Regions from separate parts of the Brevibacillus sp. YAE8 genome, predicted to be linked through region 1. Evidence: riboswitches for the same ligand, from Rfam matches in the RefSeq annotation. Region 1 holds a riboswitch; each other region holds the start of a gene.
The links. Region 1 has a riboswitch for thiamine pyrophosphate ahead of thiC (phosphomethylpyrimidine synthase ThiC). Riboswitches for the same ligand answer to the same signal wherever they lie in the genome.
Positions count from the first base shown of each region.

Region 2: another riboswitch for thiamine pyrophosphate. It lies ahead of thiO (glycine oxidase ThiO); the one in region 1 lies ahead of thiC (phosphomethylpyrimidine synthase ThiC).
Region 3: another riboswitch for thiamine pyrophosphate. It lies ahead of thiS (sulfur carrier protein ThiS); the one in region 1 lies ahead of thiC (phosphomethylpyrimidine synthase ThiC).

Region 1 is NZ_BAAIYG010000001.1:706,356-711,083, reverse strand. It holds gene AC27IT_RS02920 (hypothetical protein) at 61-231, opposite strand; gene thiC (phosphomethylpyrimidine synthase ThiC) at 253-2,004, opposite strand; TPP riboswitch at 2,156-2,266, opposite strand; gene AC27IT_RS02910 (cation diffusion facilitator family transporter) at 2,520-3,401, shown strand; gene ku (non-homologous end joining protein Ku) at 3,541-4,509, opposite strand.
Region 2 is NZ_BAAIYG010000010.1:7,517-12,244, forward strand. It holds gene AC27IT_RS14195 (ABC transporter ATP-binding protein) at 1-55, opposite strand, end outside; gene AC27IT_RS14200 (efflux RND transporter periplasmic adaptor subunit) at 96-1,373, opposite strand; partial or broken gene AC27IT_RS14205 (glucose-6-phosphate isomerase) at 1,571-2,920, shown strand; gene AC27IT_RS14210 (excisionase family DNA-binding protein) at 2,942-3,160, shown strand; TPP riboswitch at 3,240-3,355, shown strand; gene thiO (glycine oxidase ThiO) at 3,512-4,648, shown strand.
Region 3 is NZ_BAAIYG010000001.1:357,311-362,038, forward strand. It holds gene AC27IT_RS01050 (ABC transporter ATP-binding protein) at 1-133, opposite strand, end outside; gene tenA (thiaminase II) at 118-798, opposite strand; gene AC27IT_RS01060 (acetylornithine deacetylase) at 807-2,084, opposite strand; gene AC27IT_RS01065 (thiazole synthase) at 2,077-2,847, opposite strand; gene thiS (sulfur carrier protein ThiS) at 2,853-3,056, opposite strand; TPP riboswitch at 3,267-3,377, opposite strand; gene kapB (kinase-associated lipoprotein KapB) at 3,419-3,802, opposite strand; gene AC27IT_RS01080 (alanyl-tRNA editing protein) at 3,874-4,728, opposite strand, start outside.

The DNA of each region.
Region 1 (4,728 bases):
TTAAGGCTGGGGCCGAGCCATTGGCGCAGCCAACTTTCCTAGGTGTGGCAGGGAAGCTGTCTAATAATAGAGGCTTTCCGTTTGCAAGCATTTGGCACAGGTGCGGGCGAGGGGGGTCTCGACGAACTCATGCGCGCACGCTTTTTGCAAATGGGCCAGTTGGCGCTTCAGACGTTCAAGGTCAACCTCCAGGCGCGCGATCTCTTTTCGCAATTGCAACACATCATTCAATCGTCTGCCACCTCCGGGCGCTTATTTGTACAGTTGACTTCCTTGCTCGCGAAATTCGCGGGCTTTTTCTTGCAGGCCCGCTGCGATGGCGGCAGGCTCGATCCGCTCCTGCTCCTGGGCCTGGTGGCGGATGTCGTGCGAGATTTTCATGCTGCAAAATTTCGGGCCGCACATCGAGCAAAAATGCGCGGACTTCGCTGCTTCGGCAGGCAGCGTCTCATCGTGGTATTCGCGGGCGCGCTCGGGGTCGAGAGACAGGTTGAACTGGTCGTTCCAGCGAAACTCGAAGCGGGCTTTGGACAAAGCGTCGTCGCGCTGTTTTGCTCGCGGGTGGCCTTTGGCCAAATCCGCTGCATGAGCGGCGATTTTATAGGCGATGAGACCGTTGCGCACGTCTTCCTTGTTCGGCAGGCCGAGATGCTCCTTGGGCGTGACGTAGCAGAGCATCGCGGTGCCAAACCAGCCGATCATCGCGGCGCCGATCGCCGAGGTGATGTGGTCGTAGCCGGGCGCGATGTCTGTCGTCAACGGCCCGAGCGTATAAAAAGGCGCCTCGTGGCAAATCGCTAGTTGTTTGTCCATGTTTTCGCGAATGAGGTGCATCGGGACGTGGCCGGGTCCTTCAATCATCACCTGCACGTCGTGCTTCCAGGCGATTTTCGTCAGCTCGCCGAGTGTCTCTAGTTCGGCAAACTGGGCCTCGTCATTCGCATCTGCAATCGAGCCGGGGCGCAAGCCGTCTCCAAGTGACACGCTGATGTCATACGCCTTGAGAATCTCGCAAATCTCTTCGAAATGCGTGTACAAAAAGTTTTCCTCGTGATGGGCGAGACACCACGCAGCCAGAATGGAGCCGCCGCGCGAGACGATTCCGGTCACGCGCTTCGCGGTCAGCGGAATGTAGCGGAGCAGGACGCCGGCGTGAATGGTGAAATAATCGACGCCTTGCTCTGCCTGTTCAATCAGCGTGTCCCGGTAGACTTCCCAGGTCAAATCCTCCGCTTTGCCGTTCACTTTTTCAAGCGCCTGGTAAATCGGTACGGTTCCGACAGGCACCGGGCTGTTGCGGATGATCCACTCGCGCGTCGTGTGGATGTGCTTTCCGGTCGACAAGTCCATGATCGTGTCCGCGCCCCAGCGCACCGACCAGATCATTTTTTCGACTTCTTCTTCCATTGAGGAGCTGACGGCAGAAGTGCCGATGTTGGCGTTGACCTTGACGTGAAAATTCCGGCCGATAATCATCGGCTCCGCTTCCGGATGATTGATATTGGCGGGAATGATCGCGCGGCCTGCCGCCACCTCAGCCCGGACGAACTCCGGCGTGACGCCTTCGCGGATGGCGATGTACTCCATCTCCGGCGTGATGATGTGACGGCGGGCGTAGTGAAGCTGGGTGACCGTCTTGCCTGGCTTCGCCCGTCTCGGCTGATAGCCTTCGCGCGGGAAAGCGGGCATCTTCCCTGCGCTGTCGGCGTTGCGGATTCCGTCGTCCACAGGCTTTGGCTCGCGGCCGGCATAGCTCTCCGTATCGTCGCGCTCCTCGATCCAGCGCTGGCGCACGAGCGGCAGCCCTTTGTTGATGTCGGCGACATAACCTTCGGCCGTGTATTCGCCGCTTGTGTCGTACACGCGCAACGGCGGGTTTGGTGTGGTGCCGTACAGCCCCTCGGTAGGCGATAGCGCAATTTCGCGCATCGGCACGCGAATGTCGGGGCGGCTGCCTACCTCGTATACTTTGCGGCTTCCGGGAAAAGATGAAATGGATGACATAAAAAAACCTCCTTGGCTTGGTTGCACGAAAGCGCGAACCTTGTAGGGAGGCGAAAGAGGCCCGTCGCGAAAAAACGCCACATGGGAACATGCGACGCCAGACGCGAGAGTAGAGAAGAGACGGGTATCCGAAAAAAAGATACGCGTCGCTAATCTGTCATATGGACATTCCTCCGCTGGCATTACCCAGTTCAGGTTCAACGGTCGATGGCACAGTACCATCCTCTCAGCCTGGTGATTTCCAAGCTCCCGTGCTTGTTTTTGGTTGTCGTTGCAAGATTAGGATACCGGAGAACAGCCGTGCTTGGCAAGAAAAAGTTTCCAACAAAAATTGCCACAGGGCAACACATTTTCCCCCCCTCTATACTCATGAATCGGACTAAAACTGTTTCTGTAGACCCACACGAATTGCGTCTGGTACGATGAAATTCGAAAAAACGAGAAACTGCTTTTATACGTTCTGTTCTAAGGCTTTGGGCGAATAGGGCGATTGAGATTTTTTGAGGTGATGGAGTGTGAATGTATATTCGGATCTGAAGCAAGGAGAGCGGGGTGCGTGGGTCAGCATTATCGCCTATATTTTCTGCTCGGCGTTAAAAATAGGGGTTGCGGTGCTGACAGGCTCGGCAGCGTTAATGGCGGACGGGCTGAACAACTCGACGGACGTGGTGGCGTCGATTGCCGTGCTGATCGGGCTGCGCATTGCCCGCAAGCCGCCGGATCGCGACCATCCGTACGGCCATTTTCGCGCGGAGACGATCTCTGCCCTGGTCGCGTCGTTCATCATGCTGTTTGTCGGGCTGGAGGTCATTACCGGAGCGATTCCGACGCTGTTTGATACAAACCACACTGCTCCCGACTTGTTGGCAGGCTGGACGGCGCTGGCGACTGCGGTCATCATGCTCGGGGTCTATCGGTACAATCACCAACTCGCCGTGAAAACGAACAGCCAGGCGTTGCTCGCGGCCGCTGCCGACAACCGCTCGGATGCCTTCGTCAGCATCGGGACGTTTGTCGGAGTGGCGGGCGCGCAGTTCCAACTGCATTGGCTCGACCCGCTGGCAGCGCTCGTGGTCGGGGTGATTATCCTGAAGACGGCGTGGGATATTTTCCGGGAGGCGACGCATCGCTTAACAGATGGCTTCGATGAGGGGCAACTGGAGGAGCTGAAGGAGACGATCTTCTCCATTTCCGGGGTGAAAGCGATCAGCGACATCAAGGCGCGTTATCACGGCAGCAGCGTGCTCGTTGACGTCGTGATCCACGTCGATCCGCAGTTGAACGTAGTAGAAAGCCACACCATCACCGAAAATATCGAAGAACGGATGAAACGTGTGCACAAAATCAATACGGTTCACATTCATATCGAACCGGAACAACAGCTCGCAAAAAGATAAGCAAAAAACCTGTCCGCAAATGGGGCAGGTTTTTTGCGCAGACGTTATCCGGTAAGGCTAAGGCGTCGCCAATGGCTGCGCGCAGCCAAGTGTTCTGCTTATGGCTTCGCACCGCACCACCAACTGTTCCAACGCCGCTTTACATAGGAGTGGCTTTTTTGCGGCGAAGCGTTTTCGTTGTCGAGGTCGGACCGGGACTCGGTTTCCCCACCGCTTCTTTGGCAGGGGAGGTTGTCTTGTCCGCTTTCTCCGCAGAAGCGGCCCGTTTGCGCCCTGCTTTCGGCTTCGCGGCTGCCGGGACAGGCTCCGGCGCAAGCTTCACGGGACTGCCCGTAGTGCCTGCTGTCGAGGCCAGGCTTTCCTTCAAAGCTTGCATCAGGTCGATCACATTCGTGCGCGCAACCGTCGGAGCGGTGGCGATCTCCTGGCCCTCCAGCTTTTTCTCGATCATTTTTTGCAACTCGACGCGGTATTCGTCGGTGTACTTGGCGGGATCGAACGGAACGGTCATGTTGCCGATCAGCTCTGTCGCCATTTTCAGTTCGTTTTCCGCGAGCGGGACAGTAGCCTCCGGCAAGGCGGGCACTTGACTGACCGGGCGCACCTCGTCCGGGTAAAAAATCGTTTCCAGCATGATGCAATGCTCGTACAGCCGAATGACGGCGAGACTTTGCCGATTGCGCATCGTCACCTGGGCGACGGCGATCTTTCCGGTCTGCTCCATGGCGGCGCGCAGCAGCGCATACGCCTTTTCTCCCGTATCTTGCGGAGACAGGAAGTAGCTTTTGTCAAAGTAAACCGGGTCGATCTCCGACAAGTCCACGAAGTCGAGAATTTCAATGGCGCGGCGCGTCTCGGGCGTGATCGCCTCCAGGTCTTCGTCGTTAATCATGACAAAATGGCCTTTTTCGTACTCGTACCCGCGGACGATTTCGCTCGGTTCCACTTCCCGCTGGCAATGCGGGCACATTTTGGCGTATTTGATCGGGGTGTTGCATTCCTTGTGCAGTTGGCGAAAGCGAATGTCCCGTTCCTCTGTTGCCGTAAACATGCGGACGGGTATATTGACCAGGCCGAAGCTGATTGAGCCTTTCCAGACGGTGTGCATATGATTCCTCCAGTACGGACTGTTTTTGCGTGGCTGCGACTGTTTTTGTTTATTGTTTGTAGCCGACAAGCGGATGCCGCGAGGGAAATGCAGGCGGGGAAACATTGTCATCGTCGCCAGCCGGCATGGAAATAGCGAAGAACTGTAAACGTAGACAAAAAAACTGCACCTCCAACTGTTAGGTGTATCTAACAATCGGGTGCAGTTCAGATGTAGCGA
Region 2 (4,728 bases), on a different contig from region 1:
GTAGGGTAGTATCGCCTGTCTTGTATGATTTCGTCAAGCCTTCTACCTGAAGCATTGTCGGCTGACCTCCTTTTTACGTGGAACGCGTCCAGTCGTTACATGCCCAGCGCAGCAGCACCGCCGCTCATCGGCATGACCGCAGCTCCTTCGCTCAGAGCGTCGACAGGTCCCAAAATGATTTGTTCGTCTCCTGACAGTCCCGACTTGATGTGGGAGAACAGCTCATTTTCTGTGCCTGTAACGACTTTTTGCTTCTTGGCGATGCCGTCAGCGGAGATCCATACGAAGGTGCTGCCATCGGCGTCCTGCTGAACGGACTCGATGGGAACTTGCAGGGCGTTTTCGATTTTTTCCACCATGATGTTGATGTCCACGTGGAAGCCTGGCTTCAGTGCGCTCAAATCGCCCTGCGGCTTGAGGATGACTTTGACGCGCGTTTTTTCGCCTTGGCCCGAACTGCTTTGCGTAGTGGTCGCGATCGGCGCGATCCGGGTAATTTGGGCGTTCAGCAGTTGCTTGCCCAGCGTAATTCCTTCAATCGTCGCGGACTGGCCGATTTTCAGTTTGCCGACGTCCGACTCGTTAATATCAGCCTGAATGAGCAGGTTGTTCAGGTTGGCCAGCGTCAAAATTTCCGTGCCTTTGCTGACGTATTGGCCGTTCTCGGCCGCCACGCCAATGACTGTTCCGTCCATCGGCGCGACGAGGACGCTTTGCACGCGCTCTTTTTCCAACTGGCTGCGCTCTACGGCCAGCTTGTTGATTTGCGCCTGCTGGGCGGCGATGTCTTCCTTGCGCGGCCCTTTTTGCTTGAGGGCAAACTGTTGCTTCGTGACATTCAGGGAAGACTGGGCGTTGTCCAAAACAGATTTGGCCTTGTCCAACTCTTGCTGCGTGGAAGCCCCCGAAGCGAACAGTTGCTGGATCCGATCGTACTCGCGTTTGGCTGCGTCGTATTCGCGCTGGGCCTGATTGACCCGCTCGCGCTCCTGCGCCACTTCTTCCGGCTCTGCCCCGATCTGGGCTTTTGCCAGATTGGCTTTGGCTACTTCCATTTGCGCTTCCAGATCAAGCAGTCTGCCGTCGACATCCGAGGTGTCGATTTTTGCGATGACCTGGCCTTTCTTGACCTTGTCGCCTTCCTTCACCACAAACTCGCGCAAGGTTCCGGTTACGTTGGCATACTGCTTTTGCTTGTCCTCTACCGTGACGATCCCCGAGGTCAAAATTTTGCTCTCCAGGACTGACTTGGTCGGAGCCCCGATGTTTACCGGCATGCCCATGGCTTGCTGAGAGCCCATCATGTTGATTCCGACGAAGCCCGCACCGAGCAGGACGACCACGGAACCGATGATCCACCACCGTTTTTTCATGTTCATTTCTCCTTGCTGTTAGGAACCGTATTATTTCTTTGCTCGGTGAAGTCTTACGCCAGGTCTGGAAAAAGGTAACACTTGTGGCGAATTGTTCACGATTTGCTCACATTTTGTGATGTTTTGACGGAAAGCAACTTTCTGGCTTTTGGCGTGATAAGATAAGAAAATAGATGACGTTCCTTGGGAGGGGAGCCATGAACCAAGCGATTCGATTTGATTACTCTAATGCACGCGCCTTTGTGAGACAGCATGAGTGGGAGCAGCTTGCCCCGGCGATCGGGCAGGCGCATGAGATGTTGCACAAAAGAACGGGTCCAGGCAGAGACTATCTCGGTTGGGTTGATTGGCCGCAGAGGTACGACCGCGCTGAATTTGAGCGGATTCGCCAGGCGGCGGCGCGTATCCAGGCTGATTCGGATGTGCTTTTGGTAATTGGAATCGGGGGTTCATATTTAGGGGCGAAAGCTGTACTGGACATTTTGGGCCACAGCTTTTACAATTTGCTGCCGAAGTCGAAGCGGCGTTTTCCGGAAATTTATTTTGTCGGGAACAATATCAGCCCGGTTTATATCTCTCATCTGATGGACGTGCTCGAAGGAAAAGACGTGTCCATCAATGTCATCTCGAAGTCGGGCACGACGACAGAGCCCGCGATCGCTTTTCGGCTGCTGCGCACCTGGCTGGAGAACAAGTACGGCCGCGAGCAGGCGAAGAAGCGCATCTATATTACGACGGACAAAACGCGCGGCGCCTTAAAAAGACTCGCGGAGGACGAAGGGTACGAAAGCTTCGTCATTCCGGACGATATCGGCGGACGTTTTTCCGTCCTGACCGCAGTCGGACTGTTGCCAATCGCAGTGAGCGGGGCCGATCTGGACGCGCTGATGAAGGGCGCGCAAGACGCGAGCGAGCGCTACATGGTCATGGATTTGTACGAAAATCCGTGCTACCAGTATGCGGCGATTCGCAATGCGCTGTACCGCAAAGGTAAAACCGTGGAGCTTCTGGTCAGCTACGAGCCGCAGTTCCGCTTTTTCGCGGAGTGGTGGAAGCAGCTTTTCGGGGAGTCGGAAGGAAAAGACGGCAAAGGAATTTTTCCCGCGTCAGCCGAGTTTTCCACGGACCTGCACTCGTTGGGGCAGTACATACAGGACGGCATGCGGCAGTTGTTTGAAACGGTTGTTACGGTGAACAAGCCCGCCGTCGACGTGACCGTGCAGGAGGACCCGCTCGATGTGGACGGGTTGAACTTCCTGTCCGGCAAGCGGATGGGGTTTGTCAATAAAAAGGCTTTCGAGGGAACGGTACTGGCCCATGTAGATGGCGGCGTACCGAACCTGCTTGTGGAGATGCCAGAGGCGACAGCGTACCATCTCGGCGCCCTGATCTACTTTTTTGAAAAGGCGTGCGGGATCAGCGGCTATTTGCTAGGGGTCAACCCGTTCGATCAGCCCGGGGTGGAGGCGTACAAGGCCAACATGTTCGCCCTTCTGGGAAAACCTGGATTCGAGCAGCAGAAAGCGGAACTGGAGGCAAGATTGCGCGAGAACAAGACGTATTTGACTGTGGAGGAGACAGCGGCGTATTTGGAGCTTCCTGAAACGTTTATTTTGGAAAAAATTCATCAGGGCAAAATCCGCGCTCTCCACGACGGCAACGAGTACATCATCAACAAGGAGCAGTTCAATCACCATCTGGAGGAAATGCGCAAGCTTCGCGAGTTCGAGGAAGCGGCGCGTCACGAGACGGTTCCGGAAAGCTACGATGTGAAAGACGAGGATTAAGCTGAGGATGAAAGCGCAGACCATCTTGTCAGATCGCGCCCAAGAGGACTATACTTGGTGGGTGAACGAAAATAAAAGATCAAGCAACTCGGGGAGTCCTTCATGCGGGGCTGAGAGGATGGAAGCAACGACCGTCGACCCATTGCACCTGATCCGGATCATGCCGGCGCAGGGATACGGTTGCCGGCAAACAGCGCTTTTTTATTTGGTTACGATGCGTATGAAGCCCGCCTTTTCCTGTGAAGGAGAAGGTGGTTTTTTTCATTTTGTCGACTGCGCCAGGGGCTTTTGGCTACAACGGCGCTTTCGAATGGCCCCGAAGAGATTACAACAAGCGAGGAGAGAGAAAAATTGAGCGATTGTCTCGTAGTGGGTGGAGGAATTATCGGATTAAGTCTGGCTTATGAGTTGTCACGAAGAGGAAGGAGCGTCACGCTGGTCGAGCAGGGAGAATGGGGCGGACAGGCGTCTTCTGCGGCGGCGGGGATGCTCGCGCCGTTGAAGGAGTTTACGGCCCCAGGCCCGATGCTCGATCTGGGCATGACTTCGCTGGCCTATTACCCGCAGTGGGCGGCCGAGCTGGAAGAGTTTACCGGAGGGGACGTCCAGCTCAGCCTGGAAGGGCTGCTGACGGTCGCGCTCAACGATGACGAGCAGGCACAGCTTTTGGCGAAGTACCATTGGCAAAAAGAAGCGGGGCACAGCGTCCACCTTTTGACGGAGCGGCAGCAACTGGCTGAGGTGGAGCCGCTTTTGACCGAGCAGGCGCAGGCAGCCATCTACTCTCCGTACGAAGGGCATATCAACAACCGCATGCTGCTGCGCGCTCTGGTGACAGCATGCCGGCTGCAAGGCGTCGCGTTGCACGCAGGCTGTGTCGTGAGCGGCATCGCGGTAAAAGGCGGCCGGGTAGTCGGCGTGGAGAGTTCGCTTGGACCGCTGCGGGCGGAGCAAACGATCATCACGTCAGGCGCGTGGGCGGGCATCATGCTGGAAATGCTCGGCGTTTCGATTCCCGTTCGCCCGGTTCGCGGCCAGATCGCGGCGGTATCCTCCGCAGGCATCCCGCTTCGCACCGTCATTTTTGGCACCTCCGGCTACATCACGCCGAAGAAGGACGGGAAAATCGTCATCGGCGCGACAGAAGACGAAAGCGGCTTTCAGCGCGAAGTTACAATGGCGGGCTTGGCCAGCATCCTGAACGGAGTCATGCCGTACGTCCCGGCCTTACACGGCGCTGCTTTTCTGGAGGCGTGGGGCGGACTGCGGCCAGCTACCGCAGATGGCAAGCCGCTGCTTGGTCCCGTGCCCGGCTGGGACGGGCTTTCGATTGCCGGAGGGCACTTCCGCAACGGCATCTTGCTGTCCCCGGCTACCGCGAAATGGATGGCCGACTACCTGGAAAAAGGCGAGACAGAGCGTCTGACGCCGTTTTTGCCATCCCGCTTTTTGGCAAAAACAGACGAAACGTCGAACAAAATGGGCTAGTCCGAACTGCAAACCCGGTACACCTCCCCATGGGCACCTGTATATGGTAATAAAGAAACACCAGAAGGGGAGGAGTTTCC
Region 3 (4,728 bases), 350 kb from region 1:
TGCTTTTTCCGATCCCGCTTGGCCCGATCATGCTGACGAACTCGCCTTTTTTCACTCGCAGATCAAAGTCTTCGAGAATCGGCGTGCCTGTGTAGGAAAAGCGGACGTTGGAGAAAGCTAGTTGATCGCGCACGGCCACATTTCCTCTCTATAGGCCATATCCCAGAACATGTACTCCATTTTGGAGGTGTTGACGAAATACTCTTCCAGTCTCGCCAGCTCCTGCTCGTTTTTCCCGTCTGCCAGCTCGTTCATGATGTCGATCAGCCAGATCGCAAGCTGTCCGAACTCGTCCGAGCTGTACATCCGCACCCACTCGCCGTACAGCTCGTGGTCCAGCGCCCCTTCTACCTGCGCCAGCCGCTTGCCGATCTCCCAGTAGCTCCACGTGCACGGTAAAAGCGCGCTGACCAGCTCTGCCAGCGAGCCTTGGTGCGCGACTCGCAGCATGTAGCTGGTGTAGCCCAGCATGACAAAGGACGGCTCGGTCGCTTCCAGCTCCTCGCGGGAAATGCCGAAGCGCGCCGCATACTGGCGGTGCAGCTCCATCTCCATGTTGAGCGTCGATTCCTGCAGGGCGGCGAACCGGGCGCTCGTCTCCAGATCGTAGGCCTTCACGCTGGCGAGCGCGAACATTTTGGCGTAATCGATCAGGTAGATGTAGTCTTGCTTCATGTAAAATTTGAACGACTCTACAGGCAACGTGCCGTCACCCAGGCCGGTTACAAATGGATGCTGGTGAACGCGCTCCCAGATCGGGGCGACGCTGCGTAACAAACGGTCTGTAAAGGTTGCCATGCTTTTTTTCACTCCTTCGCTTCCTTTGGCGTGTTGCACCAGCTCGCGATAAAACGGGCCATAATCTGGGCAAACCGGACAAGCTGGTCAGGATCAATCGACTCATCGACGGCATGGGCGTGCTTCAGCTCGCCCGGGCCGAACAGTACGGCGGGAATGCCTGCGTGCGCGAACCAGCCCGCATCTGTGACGGTAGGAGACATGTCCACCACAGGCGCCTCGCCCAGCTCGCTCTCATAGGCGGCTTGCAACTGCGCCAAAGCCGGATGCTCCGTGTCCAGCTCCAGGGACGGGAAAATTTCTCCGCGCTCCTCGATCATGGAGCGACCGCCCCAGCGAAACACAGGGGGATGGTCGCGCAGCCACAAATCGGCCGCCGCTGCGCGTCCGACATGGTCCTCGATCTCGCGAATGATCTGTTCGTATGATTCGTTCGGATAAAAGTGAACCGTAATCCAGAGCGCGCAGCGATCCGCAATAAACGCAGCATGGCGTCCTCCCTCGATCACGGCAGGGTTGATCGTATTGCTGCCAGCCGCAAAGCCGGGGTACGCCTTCATCACAGCCCAGTCGCGTTCCAGCTCCTGCAGCGCCGTAATGATTTTCGCCATTTTTTCAATCGCAGACGCGCCGCGCACGCCGCCTCCGGCATGGATCGTTCTCGCCCGCATCCCGTCGTGCAAGGTCGTCGGACTCTCAATCGTGATCCAGCCGGTAATCACGCCGCCCTGCCCTTGCATGTGCAGGTTGCTCGTGTCGACGACGATGGCGTAGTCCGCCTGGTAGCCGCGTTCGAGCGCCACCAGCGTCCCGGCTTCGCCCGCTTCCTCGCCGATTACCGATTGGAACAGCAAATCGCCTGCCAGCTCGACGCCGTGCTCGCGCAGCATCTGGATGGCGAACAGGCTTGCAGCCAGTCCACCTTTCATGTCTGCTACACCGCGTCCGTACAGCCGCCCGTCTGCGCCGCGCGTCAAGGAAAACGGCGGATACGTCCAGCTCGCAACGTCGATGTGCCCGTTGATAATCAGGCTGTTCGCCTGGGCGGAAGCGCTGCCCGGCAGTCGGCCGACGACGTTGTCATCGCCGGGGTAGACGGTCCAGCGGTCGACCTCAAAGCCGATGGCCGCGAGCCGATGGGCGAGTACCGTTTGCGCCGCGTCGCTGTTTCGCGCTGGCGGACTTACAGTCGGATGGGAAACGAGCTCTGCCAGGAGGGCAAACAACTCTTCTTTGCGCCTGGCAATCGATTCTACCGCTTCTGTCAGTCGGTCCACGCTACTCAATCATCCCTTCGGTCGGACTGCTCGCCGACGCGTAGCGCTTTTTCGCAATCCGTCCCGCGAGGAAGCCTTTGCGCCCCGCTTCCACGCCGAGCTTCATCGCTTCGGCCATCAGCACCGGATTGTCCGCGAGCGCGACTGCCGTATTCAGCAGCACGCCGTCCGCGCCCAGCTCCATCGCTTTCGCGCAATCGGCTGGCGACCCGATGCCTGCATCCACAATAATCGGTACTTTCGCGTCCTCGATGATGAAGCGGAGGTTGTTTTCGTTGACGATGCCTTGTCCGGAGCCAATCGGGGACGCGCCCGGCATGACGGCATGCACGCCCACTTCCTGCAAACGCTTGGCGAGAATCGGATCGTCGTTGGTGTAGGTCAGCACGATGAAGCCTTCTTCGACCAGTATTTTCGACGCTTCCAGCGTGCCGATCGGGTCAGGCAGCAGCGTTTTCGGGTCGCCGATGACCTCCACCTTAATCATATCGCACAAGCCGGATGCTTTCGCCAGACGGGCGATACGCACCGCTTCCTCTGCCGTATAGGCTCCCGCTGTGTTCGGCAGCAGGGTGAATTTTTTCAGGTCGAGCTGTTCCAAAAAGTTCGGCTCTTGCGGATTTTCCAAATTGAGCCGGCGAATCGCAAACGTCAAAATTTCTGCTTCCGACACCTCGACTGCTTTTCCTTGCGTTTCCAAATCTGCGAATTTTCCGGTCCCGAGCAAGAGGCGGGAGCGAAACTCGTAAGGGCCAATTTTCCATGTATCCATGCTGGTCATCCTCCTCCGACAAAATGAACGATTTCGATGCGGTCTCCGTCTGCAATCGGCGTTTGTTCATACCGGGAGCGGTCGATGATCTCTCCGTTGCGCTCCACGACGACAATCTTCTCTTGCAGGGAATACGAAGCGAGCAAGGCGCGGACTGTGTTGATCTCAGCCGACAGCTCTGCTGTTTTTCCGTTCAGCACAACAACCATTGTATTCCTCCTTCTTGATGGCACCTGTCGAGGGACGAAAAAACGGCCTCCCTCGCTTGCCGGAAGTCACCCCAGTCAAACGGTGGAAGCCGTATATGTATCCCATCGGACAGATGGAAGAAAAAAACCATCCGCCGTGGGATGGTTGAGTTGATCTCATCATCTGGTAGCAGCATTCCGGCAAATACGCCGCAACTGCCGCACCGTGAAATCGATTCATATACCTCTTCCTCCGCTGGCATGACCCAGGTCAGGTTCAACGGTCAGTAACACGCTCGTTACAATCTCAGCCGACGATGCTCGGCCCCCGTTTGGTAGTAAACCTATGAAATTGTCGTACGTTCGAGTATTACAGTACCATTCTATTTCGTGTTTGTAAAGGTTTCCTTGTACATCGCTTCCAGTTCAACCAGGCAGCGCTCGGACCAGGCCGCCATTTTTTTCAGCTTCTCCATTTCCCGCTCCATCGCTTTGCGCACGGACTCCTTGTAGTCCGGCACTTCGCCGTTGTAGCGGATGACGGATGCGGCCGGGGTCATGAATTTTTCCTGGTAGGAGAGCGCTGGGCGCTGGTGGAACAGCGGCACATCCACCTCGTAGGACGTATGCAGGTCGCCCTGCTGCGGGTATTTCGTCACCGCCAGCACCTTGACCAACAGCTTCGTATCGTGAATTTCCAGCACTTCCGCGATATATTCTCCTGTCCGCTGCGTCACGCGAACTTTATCGCCGGGGTTCCAAAACATCGTCGTTTCCTCCTCGCATCATCCATCATGGTAGGGGCCAGGCGTGAACGGCCTTGCCCACAGCTAGTCCGTCAGGCCAGCGACTGGGCAAGCAGCTTGCGGGCGTGCGCCAACACTTCGTCCGCAGCAGGCGCTGGTTGACCGCCGCCCTGCGCCATCGCCGGATTGCCGCCGCCTTTTCCGGCAATCAACGGCAGCGTCTCCTTGATAAGCTGGTTGACGGCGACGTTCACGTCCTGCCCCCGCGCAAACACAAGCTGGGTCTTCTCGTCAGTCGCTGCGGCCAGCAAGCATACGACGTCCGGCGCCTCCGCGACTGCGAGCTGGGCGTACTGCTGCAGTTGCTGGATCGTTTTGTCCGGGAAAACTTGCGCGATGACACGCACAGTTCCCACTTGCTCTGCCACGCCGAGCTGCTTTCGGACTTCGCCTTCCAGCAGTTGCTTTTCGGCGTCGGCGAGCCTTGCTTTCAAACTGTCCCGTTCGGCCAGCACGCGCTCTGCCTGCGCGATCAGCTCCGCCTCGCTGGTCGCAAACCGCTTCGCCAGCTCGCGCACAGCCGCCTGCTTGCGCGTGTAATCCCGCAAAGCCCGCAAGCCGCAGATGAACTCCAGCCGGATGTTTCCGCGATGGCGCTCCCAGCCGAGAATTTTAATCATGCCCACTTCGCCCGTGCGCGCAGGATGTGTGCCGCCGCACGGATTGTAGTCGTACTCGGGGATGATGACGACGCGGACATTTTCCGTGACCGTCGGCTGTTTTTTCAGCGGCAACGTAGCCAGCTCCTCGTCGTCGACAAACCGGGCGATGATCGGATGGTTTTCCAGCACGACCTGGTTGGCCCGCTGCTCGACTGCTTCCCACACATCCGCTGTCAGCTCATCCAGGCGCACGTCGATCGTCACGCGTTCTTTTCCCAAATGAAA